Regions from separate parts of the Streptomyces sp. NPDC048277 genome, predicted to be linked through region 3. Evidence: riboswitches for the same ligand, from Rfam matches in the RefSeq annotation. Region 3 holds a riboswitch; each other region holds the start of a gene.
The links. A riboswitch is a leader RNA that binds a small molecule or an ion and turns the genes downstream of it on or off. The one in region 3 is predicted to bind cobalamin.
Positions count from the first base shown of each region.

Region 1: another riboswitch for cobalamin. It lies ahead of AB0D85_RS23375 (prenyltransferase/squalene oxidase repeat-containing protein); the one in region 3 lies ahead of metE (5-methyltetrahydropteroyltriglutamate--homocysteine S-methyltransferase).
Region 2: another riboswitch for cobalamin. It lies ahead of AB0D85_RS15960 (CbtB-domain containing protein); the one in region 3 lies ahead of metE (5-methyltetrahydropteroyltriglutamate--homocysteine S-methyltransferase).

Region 1 covers NZ_JBEZLQ010000010.1:312,108-315,367, reverse strand. Annotated here, with positions in the region: gene AB0D85_RS23385 (hypothetical protein) at 1-479, shown strand, start outside; gene AB0D85_RS23380 (phosphotransferase) at 591-1,223, opposite strand; cobalamin riboswitch at 1,261-1,446, shown strand; gene AB0D85_RS23375 (prenyltransferase/squalene oxidase repeat-containing protein) at 1,519-2,754, shown strand; gene AB0D85_RS23370 (SCO2322 family protein) at 2,751-3,260, shown strand, end outside.
Region 2 covers NZ_JBEZLQ010000006.1:158,169-161,428, reverse strand. Annotated here, with positions in the region: gene pgm (phosphoglucomutase (alpha-D-glucose-1,6-bisphosphate-dependent)) at 1-29, opposite strand, end outside; gene AB0D85_RS15970 (hypothetical protein) at 312-476, shown strand; gene AB0D85_RS15965 (CbtA family protein) at 535-1,290, opposite strand; gene AB0D85_RS15960 (CbtB-domain containing protein) at 1,313-1,534, opposite strand; cobalamin riboswitch at 1,571-1,711, opposite strand; gene AB0D85_RS15955 (enoyl-CoA hydratase/isomerase family protein) at 1,779-2,822, opposite strand; gene AB0D85_RS15950 (acyl-CoA dehydrogenase family protein) at 2,992-3,260, opposite strand, start outside.
Region 3 covers NZ_JBEZLQ010000016.1:196,368-199,627, forward strand. Annotated here, with positions in the region: gene mhpD (2-keto-4-pentenoate hydratase) at 1-740, opposite strand, end outside; gene AB0D85_RS31575 (IclR family transcriptional regulator) at 815-1,558, shown strand; cobalamin riboswitch at 1,557-1,778, shown strand; gene metE (5-methyltetrahydropteroyltriglutamate--homocysteine S-methyltransferase) at 1,935-3,260, shown strand, end outside.

The DNA.
Region 1 (3,260 bases), on a different contig from region 3:
TGCACGCCCTCGGTGTCACCCGGGGCGTCCTGCACATCGGCCTGCGGCTCACCGACCGCGGCCCCCGGGTCACCGACGTCACCCCGCGGCTGCCCGGCGACCTGATCCCGCTCCTGGTCAGACGGGCCACCGGCGTCGACCTCGCACAGGCCGCGGCCGCGCTGGCCACCGGCGAACTGCCCGACACCACGCCCACCCGGCAGCGGGCGGCCGCGATCCAGTTCGCCTACCCGGCCGCCACCGGCCGCCTCGAACACCTGGACCTCTCCCCCGACGCGGCCCGCGAACCCGGCGCCGACCGCATGATCCTCACCCAGCACACCGGCAACCAGGTCACCGCCGGCCCCCACGCCACCACCGCCGACCGCCTCGCCCTCTGGGCGGCGGTCGGCGACACCCCGGCCGCCTGCGACGACACCCTGCGCCGCATGGCCCGCCACCTGTCCGCCACGGTCGTTCCCTTCGCGACCGCGGCCTGAGCGCGCCGCTTCGGATACCGCGCGCCGCTGCCGTCGATCCCCTGCGGCACCGTCGTGGCCGGTCGCGCAGTTCCTCCCCCAGCCTTCGGCTGGGGGTACCCCCAGCGCCCCTTAGGGGCGCTGCCGAACCCCACCGGACTGGAACCCCGCCAGCCGACGTACCAACTTCTCGGCCTCACCGAGCAGTTCGATCTCGCGACGGCTCATCGTCGGATTGGCCGCACGCCGCCGCAGGGCCACCAGCAGCGCACGGGCCAACGGCAGTTCGTCCACCGCGACCTGGGCGAGGATCACCGCGGACATGGCCCAGTCGAGGCCGGGCGGTCCGTTCTCGGCGTTGGACCAGTCGATGACCCTCGGTCCGTCGGGGGTCAGCATCACGTTGTCCGGATGCAGGTCGAGATGCAGGACGCGTGAGCCGGCGTCGGCCGGGTCCCGCCCGGGTACGGCGTGCAGCCGCCGGAGCAGCGAGGCGAGCAGCGCACCGCCCTCCTGTGCGCCCAGCTCGCCCGCGAGGAGCGCCGCCAGCATGGTCGGCCCCGTCAGCCGCTCCATGACCAGGTCGGTACGGGACCCGGAGAGCCGCACCCGGGGCGCCGGGTATCCGTGCTCCCGTACGTACGTCATCAGCGCACCCTCGGCGGCCGCGTCCCCCCAGCCGTCGCGGTCACGGCGCAGCACCCACGCCTCGTCGATCTCGTACACGTCGGCCGAGCGGCCCGAGCCGAGCAGTCTCCCCGTCATGGCGTGACCATAACGAAGCGGTCTTCGCACAGCCGCCTCCCAGCTTCCTGTTGACGGCCGGTAAAGTAGCCGGGTCGTCATCACCCGTACGGGGGGAAGCCGGTGCAAAACCGGCGCTGACCCGCAACCGTGAGCCGTCGTACCGACGGTGAGCCGGACCGCCCCGTCCGGGACGTTGATCGGCTCATGTGCGCCGGCACCCGCCGTCGCACGGCACCGTCGAGGTTTACGGAGCCGAGCCGCCGGGGTGTCCCGTGCTGCCCGGCTCCCCCACAGGGAGAGGCACCCGCCGACCATGAACGTGCTCCGCCGCAGCGCCGCGGTGCTGGCCGCCACCGCCGTCATCGGCGCCGCCGCACCCGCGATGACCGCGCTGGCCGCCGACGCCCCGTCCCCGTCCGCCTCGGCGGTGCTCCCGTCGGGGCTGTACGGCAGCACGGACCCCCGGTACGACGGCGTCTGGCGCCAGTCGCTCGCGCTGCTCGCCCAGCGCACGGTCGGGGTGACCCCGGCGGGGAAGGCGGTGGACTGGCTGGCCGGGCAGCAGTGCGCGAACGGCTCGTTCGCCGCGTTCCGCGCCGAGCCGACGGCCGCCTGTGACGCCAAGGTGACCGTCGACACGAACAGCACGGCCGCCGCCGTACAGGCACTGAAGGCGGTCGGCGGGCACGACGACGCCGTACGCAAGGCCGTGACCTGGCTGAAGGCGCGGCAGAACAAGGACGGCGGCTGGGGCTACGCCGCGGGCATGCCCAGCGACACCAACTCCACCGGCGTGGTCGTCGGCGCGCTCACGGCGGCCGACGAGAGCGCGGACCGGACGCCGTACGGCCTGCTCGCCACGTGGTCCATCCCCTGTGACCAGGACAGTGGCGGCGGCCTCGCCTACCAGCCGGGCAAGGACGGCAAACTGTCCGCCAACGCGGACGCGACGGCCGCCGGGGTGCTCGGCGCCCTCGGCAAGGGATTCGTGACGACGGCCGGCAAGGCCCCGGTGGAGGGCTACGTCTGCGCCAACTCCGACAAGGCGCTCACCCCGGCGGAGGTGGCACGCAACGGAGCGGCGTACCTCGCGGACGCCATGTCCGGCCAGGGGCACCTCGTCTCCGCGCTCGCCGGTGCCAAGCCCCAGCCGGACTACGGCAACACCGCCGACGCGGTGGTGGCACTGGCGGCCCAGGGCTGGACCGCGCAGGCGAAGAAGCCGTACGCCTGGCTGGAGGCCCACGCCACGCCGTGGGCGAAGCAGAGCGGGCCCGCGGCCTACGCCGAGCTGGTCTTCGCGGCGCACGCGATGGGCGCGGACCCGCGCGACTTCGGCGGTACCAACCTGGTGACGGCGCTCAACGCGACGGGACCGGCCCCGGCGGCAGCCGCGCAGCACACCGAGGAGCAGCAGGGGAAGAAGTCGGGACAGAAGTCGGGGCAGAAGTCCGGCACCAGCGTCTGGTGGATCGTCGGCACGGGGCTCGTCGCCGGCGTCGGCATCGGCTTCCTGTTCAGCGGCCGCCGGAAGCAGCGGCAGCTGTGACCGCCGTCCGCCGGGCCGCGCTGCTGCTCGTGACCGCGCTCCTGGTCTGGGAGTCCGCGGGACCGGCCCAGGCCGCCGGCTATCGCTACTGGTCCTTCTGGGAGCGGGACGGCTCGCGCTGGACGTACGCCACGCAGGGCCCCTCGACGGCGCAGCCCGCCGACGGTGCGGTGGAGGGGTTCCGCTTCGCGGTGAGCGAGGACTCGGCGGACGCGTCGCGGCCTCGCGGGACGGCGGACTTCGCCACGATCTGCGCGGACACGCCCGCGGTGCGGGGGAAGAAGCGGGTCGCCCTGGTCATCGACTTCGGTACGACGGCGGACGCGCCGTCCGGCGAGAAGCCGCCGGCGGGCCGGACGGCGTGCGCGGTGGTGACCGGGGACGCGACGTCGGCGGAGGCGCTGGCCGCGGTGGCGAAGCCGTTGCGGTACGACACGAACGCGTTGCTGTGCGCGATCGCCGGGTATCCCGAGACGGGGTGCGGGGAGAAGGTGGCGGCGAAGACG
Region 2 (3,260 bases), on a different contig from region 3:
GCCGGCCGGCCCGCTCGCTCATGCGGCATGAGTCCACTTCCTCCGCAGTCGTTGATCGATCACTCGACGCCCATCTTTCCTTGCCTGCGCCACCGGACGCGAGTGCGGCACCGGCCGCACGCCGAAGACACGGCGGGTTCACGGCTGGTTCACAGCGGGCCGCCGAGGATACGCGGAGCACGCGGCGCGCGGTGGACGGTCGTGCGAACCGCTCACGAACGGGTGCCGCGGACGTTCCGGAAGGCCGCCGACGGGACATACTGAACATCAGTCAACTCCCGCGCCCCCGGGCCCTCACGAGAGGACGCACCGTGGAGAACTCCCTCGCGCCCGCCGCCCAGGACCGCTACGACACCTACCTGGACCATGTGAGGCACTGCCCCGACTGCCGTCCCGTGCGCTGCCGGACGGGCCAGGCCCTGGTGCGGGCCTACCTCGCGACCACCCGGCCGGAGGCGGACGCCCCCGAGCGCTGACCGTGCGGGCGCACGCGAGAAGGCCCCCGGACGGTTCCGAAGGGCCCTCGCGTGTCGTTCAGTGTGCCGCGGACACCGTCCGCGCGGCGGCCGGAGCCTTCGCCGGCCTCGGGTGGAGCACGCGCTCGGCCAACTCGCCGAAGAGCAGCCCGAATCCGCCCCAGAGCGTCAGCTGGATGGCCAGTGCCGAGAGCCGGAACCGCCACAGCAGGGTGGCCGGGAAGTCCTTCGGCACCTCGTTGACGGCGGGCAGGAACTGGTACGCCAGCCCGATCACGACGGCGAACGCGACCACCGCGAGCACGGTCGCCCACCAGGTGCCCAGTCTCGGCCGGAGCCGCTTGCCGAGGATGGTCGCGGCCACCGCCAGCAGCACGCTGAGCAGCATCATCAGGAAGTACAGGGTGGTGCGCTTGCCGATGGTGTCCGGGTCGCCCACCGACGGCGGGTTGGCCGGGTACTTGAGGAACGGCACCACGTACACGGCGAGCAGCGCGCAGCCCGACAGCAGCAGCGCCGTCGCCCGCGGCGAGAAGCGCCCGACACGGCCGAGGGCGAAGCTGAAGGCGAGGGCGGCGATACCGCCGAAGGCGACCCCGTAGACCAGCACGCCGGTGGCCAGGCCCGCGGTGGACTGCAGGGAGCGGGAGACGACCGCCATCTCGTGCTCGTGCGAGTGGGCGTCCTCGAAACTGATCGCCTTGTCGACGTTCGGTTCACCGAGCAGGTAGGCGACGATCAGGGCGAGCGCGCCGGCGGCCAGGCCGGCGAGCATGCCCCGTACCAGGAGGTTCCGTACCGTTGCGGAGTTCATGAGGTGTTCGGCGTCCCTCGCGTCAGTGGCAGGGGAAGCCGAGCAGGTGGCGGGCGTCGTGCACCCATTCGTGGACGTCCGTGCCGTTGAACACGGAGGTGGCGCCCTGCTCGGCGCCGACGAAGTAGAGCAGGACGAGCATCAGGATGCCGAAGAAGACCGCCCAGGGAGCTATCGCGGACAGCGGCAGCTTGGCGGGAACGGCGGGGGTGTTGGCTGTCGGCGGAGCGACGGTCTGCGCCATGGCAGGACCTCCTCTGGGAGTTCGCGTCCCATCTCGGTGGTGCACATGACGACGGCCACGGGTCTGACTCACAAGCGCCCGGGGGCTCTTGCATACAGTGGCGCGACCGTTCCGGATTCCCACCGGCTTCCGTCTCGCCGTCGTCGATATCGGACAGACCGTACCGCGTGTCAGGGGCACGGCCAAGACCGCGTCACCGGGCGTGATCTTCATCTCCTGCCTGCTGGGCGGTCGACGGCCCGCCTCATCCGGGCGGGGCGAGACCCAGTTCGCGCTCGCCGAGCGGGGCGAAGAAGCGGTCGACATCGGCGTCGGTGACCTCGGCGAGGGTGGCCGGGGACCAGCGCGGGTCGCGGTCCTTGTCGACGACCTGGGCGCGGATGCCCTCCACCAGGTCAGGGGTGGCGAGGGTCGCGCAGGAGACGCGGTACTCCTGGTCCAGGACCCGCTCCAGCGAACCGAGTCGCCGGGCGCGGCGCAGTGCCTCCAGGGTGACCTTGAGGGAGGTCGGTGACCTGGTGAGGAGGGTCTCCGCCGCCTGCTTCGCGGCCGGGTCGCCGTGCGCCGACAGCCGCCGGACGATCTCCTCGACCGTGTCGGCCGGGTAGCAGGCGTCGATCCACGCCCGGTGGCCGGCCAGCTCCCCGTCGGGCGCCGACCGCGCATGGCGCGCGAGCGCTTCCGGTACGGGCAGTTCGGCGAGGTCGTCGAGGAACGCCGGGATCGAGGCGGACGGCATGAAGTGGTCGGCGAGTCCGCACAGCAGCGCGTCGGCGGCGCCGATCCCCGCGCCGGTCAGGGCGAGATGGGTGCCCAGTTCGCCGGGGGCCAGGGCGAGCAGACGGGTGCCGCCGACGTCGGGGACGAAGCCGATGCCCGTCTCCGGCATGGCGATCCGTGACCGCTCGGTGGTGATGCGGACGCTGCCGTGCGCGGAGACGCCGACACCGCCGCCCATCACGATGCCGTCCATGATCGCGACGTACGGCTTGGGGTAGCGGGCGATCCTGGCGTTGAGGTGGTACTCGTCGTACCAGAAGGCGGCCGAGGCGGTGCCGTCCCCGTCGCGGGCGTCGTCGTGGACGGCGCGGATGTCGCCGCCCGCGCACAGGCCGCGCTCCCCCGCACCGGTGATGACCACGGTCTCGACGGCCGGATCGTGCTCCCAGGCCGTCAGGGCGTCGGCGATGCACAGCACCATCGCGTGCGAGAGCGCGTTGATGGCCTTCGGCCGGTTGAGGGTGAGGTGTGCGGCCCGGCCGGTCGTGTGCAGCAGGACGTCGCTCATCGGGACGCCTCCGTCAGGTCGCGGGCCACGGTGACACGCATGATCTCGTCGGTTCCTTCCAGGGTCTGATGGGCACATCGGTCACGGACGATCTTCTCGCGGCCGGTCCGCCCGCAGCGCGACGGCCCGCCGGAGGGCGTCCCGGCGGGCCGCCGTCTGATCCCCCGCCTCAGGCCTCCAGTCCGCCGCGCTTCATCAACTGCGCGGCGATCACGTTGCGTTGGATTTCGTTCGTGCCCTCGCCGACGATCATCAGCGGGGCGTCGCGGAAGTAGCGCTCCACGTCGAACTCGGTGGAGTAGCCGTAACCGCCGTGGATGCGGACGGCGTTGAGCGCGATCTGCATGGCGGTCTCGGAGGCGAAGAGCTTGGCCATGCCGGCCTCCATGTCCACCCGGCGCCCCGCGTCGGCCTCGCGGGCGGCGTGGAGGGTGAGCT
Region 3 (3,260 bases):
GCGGTGAACTCGTCGCCCCCGGCGGCGGCCGCCATCGGGCCGAGCGCGCCGGTCAGGACGATGTCGCCGGCCCGCAGCGGGTCGCCGTGCGCGGCGAGGGTGGCGGCGAGCCAGCGGGCGGCGGTGAGCGGGCTGCCGAGGCAGTCGGCGCCGGTGCCCCGGGAGACGGTCTCGCCGTTCCTGGCCAGCGTCATCCGGACCCCGCGCAGGTCGACGCGGTCCAGCGGAACGGGTGTGCCGCCGAGGACGAACAGGCCGCAGGAGGCGTTGTCGGCGACGGTGTCGACGATGGTGATGTCCCAGTCGGCGATCCGGCTGTCCACGATCTCCAGCGCGGGCAGCGCGAAGGCGGTGGCCCGCAGCAGGTCGGCGACGGTGGGGTCGCGGTGCGGCAGATCGGCGGCCAGGACCAGGGCGACCTCGGCCTCGACCTTGGGCTGCAGCAGCCGGCCGGCCGCGACCGGCTCGCCCTCGCCGACCGCCATGTCCGCGAACAGCGCCCCGAAGTCGGGCCGGCCGACCCCGAGCTGGCGCTGCACGGCGGGCGAGGTCAGCCCGATCTTGCGGCCCACGAGCCGCCGGCCGGCGGCCACACCCCGCTCGACGTGCAGCCGCTGCACCGCGTACGCGGTCTCGATGTCGCCCTCGGGAAGCAGCGCGCGGACCGGGGCACAGGGGGTGCCGGTGCGCACGGCGTCGGCCAGGACGTCGGCCACCTTGGTCACGAGGTCGGTGTTCATGCCGACAGGTATAGGTGTGTGCTGGGGAGTGCGGCAAAATATGTTCCATGACACGGAACAGCTCTCAGGGCAATATGCTCGACAAGGCAGTGGCAGTCCTGGAGTGCTACCGCCCGAACGGCGGTGCGTTCCGCCTGACGGAACTGGCGGCGCGGACCGGGCTCCCGAAGACGACCGTGTTCCGGCTCTGTGCCGACCTGGTCCGGCTCGGCCTGCTGGAGCGGGACGCGGAGAGCTACCGGCTGGGCGGGACGCTGTTCGAGCTGGGGTCGCTGGTGCCGCGCCGGCACGATCTGCGCGAGGCCGCGCTGCCGTTCCTCCAGGACCTCTTCGAGGCCACGCGCGAGACCGTGCACCTGGGGGTGCGCGAGGGCCACGAGGTGGTCTACGTCGAGCGCATCCACGGCCACGACGTACTGCGGCTGCCGTCCCGGATCGGCGGCCGGCTCCCGCTGACCTGCACCGGGGTCGGCAAGGCCCTGCTGGCGTTCTCGGGCGCCGAACTGGTCGAGGAGGTGCTGGCCGCCCCGCTCCCCCGGCTCACCGCGCACTCGATCACCGACCCCGCCCGGCTGCGCACGGCCGTCGAACAGGCCCAGGTCGCGGGCCTCGCCTACGAGGAGGAAGAGGCCGCGCCGGGCGTCAGCTGCATCGCGGCGCCGGTTTTCGACGGGCCGACCGCGGTGGCCGCGCTGTCGGTGGCGGTGCCGTGCGGCCGCTTCCGCCCGGCGCAGCTCGCCCCCGCGGTGCGGACGGCGGCACTGGGCCTGTCACGGGCACTGCGGACGGTTCCCCGCACCTCTGAGAGGGCGCGCTAGGCTGGCCCCCGCAGCTGGTTCGTCCCGTCCTCCAGACGGGACGTCGTAAGAGGGAACCCGGTGGGAATCCGGGACTGCCCCGCAGCGGTGAGTGGGAACGAACGCCGTCATACGCACTGGCCCCGACGTACAGGGGCTGGGAAGCGACGGTCAGTAGGTGTCCTCCGGAGGGAGGGCGTGCCCGCGAGTCCGAAGACCTGCCAACTGCCCGTGCGCGAACCACTCGTGCGCGGACATCCCGGTGACCTCGAGGGCGGGTCGGCGCACACATCGGACGGACGGTCGCGTACGGCCGTTGCCGTTCGGTTCGTCGCCCCTTCGCGCTCTCGTCCCGTCGTCCGGGATCTCAGGGATTCATCTCGCGAAGGAGATCTCCGTGACCAGCAAGTCCGCAGCCGCGGCAGCCCGGGCCACCGTGTACGGCTACCCCCGCCAGGGGCCCGCCCGGGAACTGAAGAAGGCGATCGAGGGATACTGGCAGGGCCGGGTCACCGCCGACGCCCTGCGTGCCACCGCCGCCGAACTCCGCCGCCGCACCTGGCGGCAGCTCGCCGGGGCCGGCATCCACGAGGTGCCGACCGGTGACTTCTCGTACTACGACCACGTCCTCGACACCACCGTCATGGTCGGCGCGATCCCTGAGCGGCACCGGAACGCCGTCGACGCCGACGCCCTCGACGGCTACTTCGCCATGGCCCGCGGCACCCAGGACACCGCGCCGCTGGAGATGACGAAGTGGTTCGACACCAACTACCACTACTTGGTACCGGAGTTGGGCCCGGACACGGCGTTCGCGGCCGACTCGGCGAAGCAGGTCGCCGAGCTGAAGGAGGCCCTCGCCCTGGGTCTCGCCGCCCGGCCCGTCCTGGTCGGCCCCGTCACCTATCTGCTGCTCGCCAAGCCGGCGCCCGGCGTGGCCGCCGGCTTCGACCCGCTCACCCTCCTCGACCGGCTGCTGCCGGTGTACGCCGAGGTGCTCGCCGATCTGCGGGCGGCCGGCGCCGAGTGGGTGCAGCTCGACGAGCCCGCGCTGGTCCAGGACCGCACCCCGGCCGAACTGAACGCCGCCGCCCGCGCCTACCGTGACCTCGGCGCCCTCACCGACCGGCCCAAGCTGCTGGTCGCCTCCTACTTCGACCGGCTCGGTGGGGCCCTGCCCGTCCTCGCCCAAGCCCCGGTGGAGGGGCTGGCCCTGGACTTCACCGAGGCCGGCGCGGTCAACCTCGACGACCTCGCCGCCGTCGGCGGGCTGCCCGGCAAGCGGCTGGTCGCCGGGGTCGTCAACGGCCGCAACATCTGGGTCAACGACCTGTCCGCGTCCCTCGCCACCCTCGGCACCCTGCTGGGCCTCGCCGACCGCGTCGACGTCGCCGCCTCCTGCTCCCTTCTCCATGTGCCGCTGGACGCGGCGGCCGAACGGGACATCGAACCGCAGATCCTGCGCTGGCTGGCCTTCGCGAAGCAGAAGACCGCCGAGATCGTCACCCTCGCCAGGGGCCTCGACCGGGGCACCGACACCATCGCGGCCGAACTCGCCGCCAACCGCGCCGACCTGGCCTCCCGGGCGGGTTCACCGATCACCCACGACCCCGCCGTCCGGGCCCGCGCGGCCGCCGTCACCGCGTTCGACGCCCGCCGCTCCTATCCGTACCGTGAACGCGCCGCCGCCCAACGCGCCCATCTCCGGCTGCCGTTGCTGCCC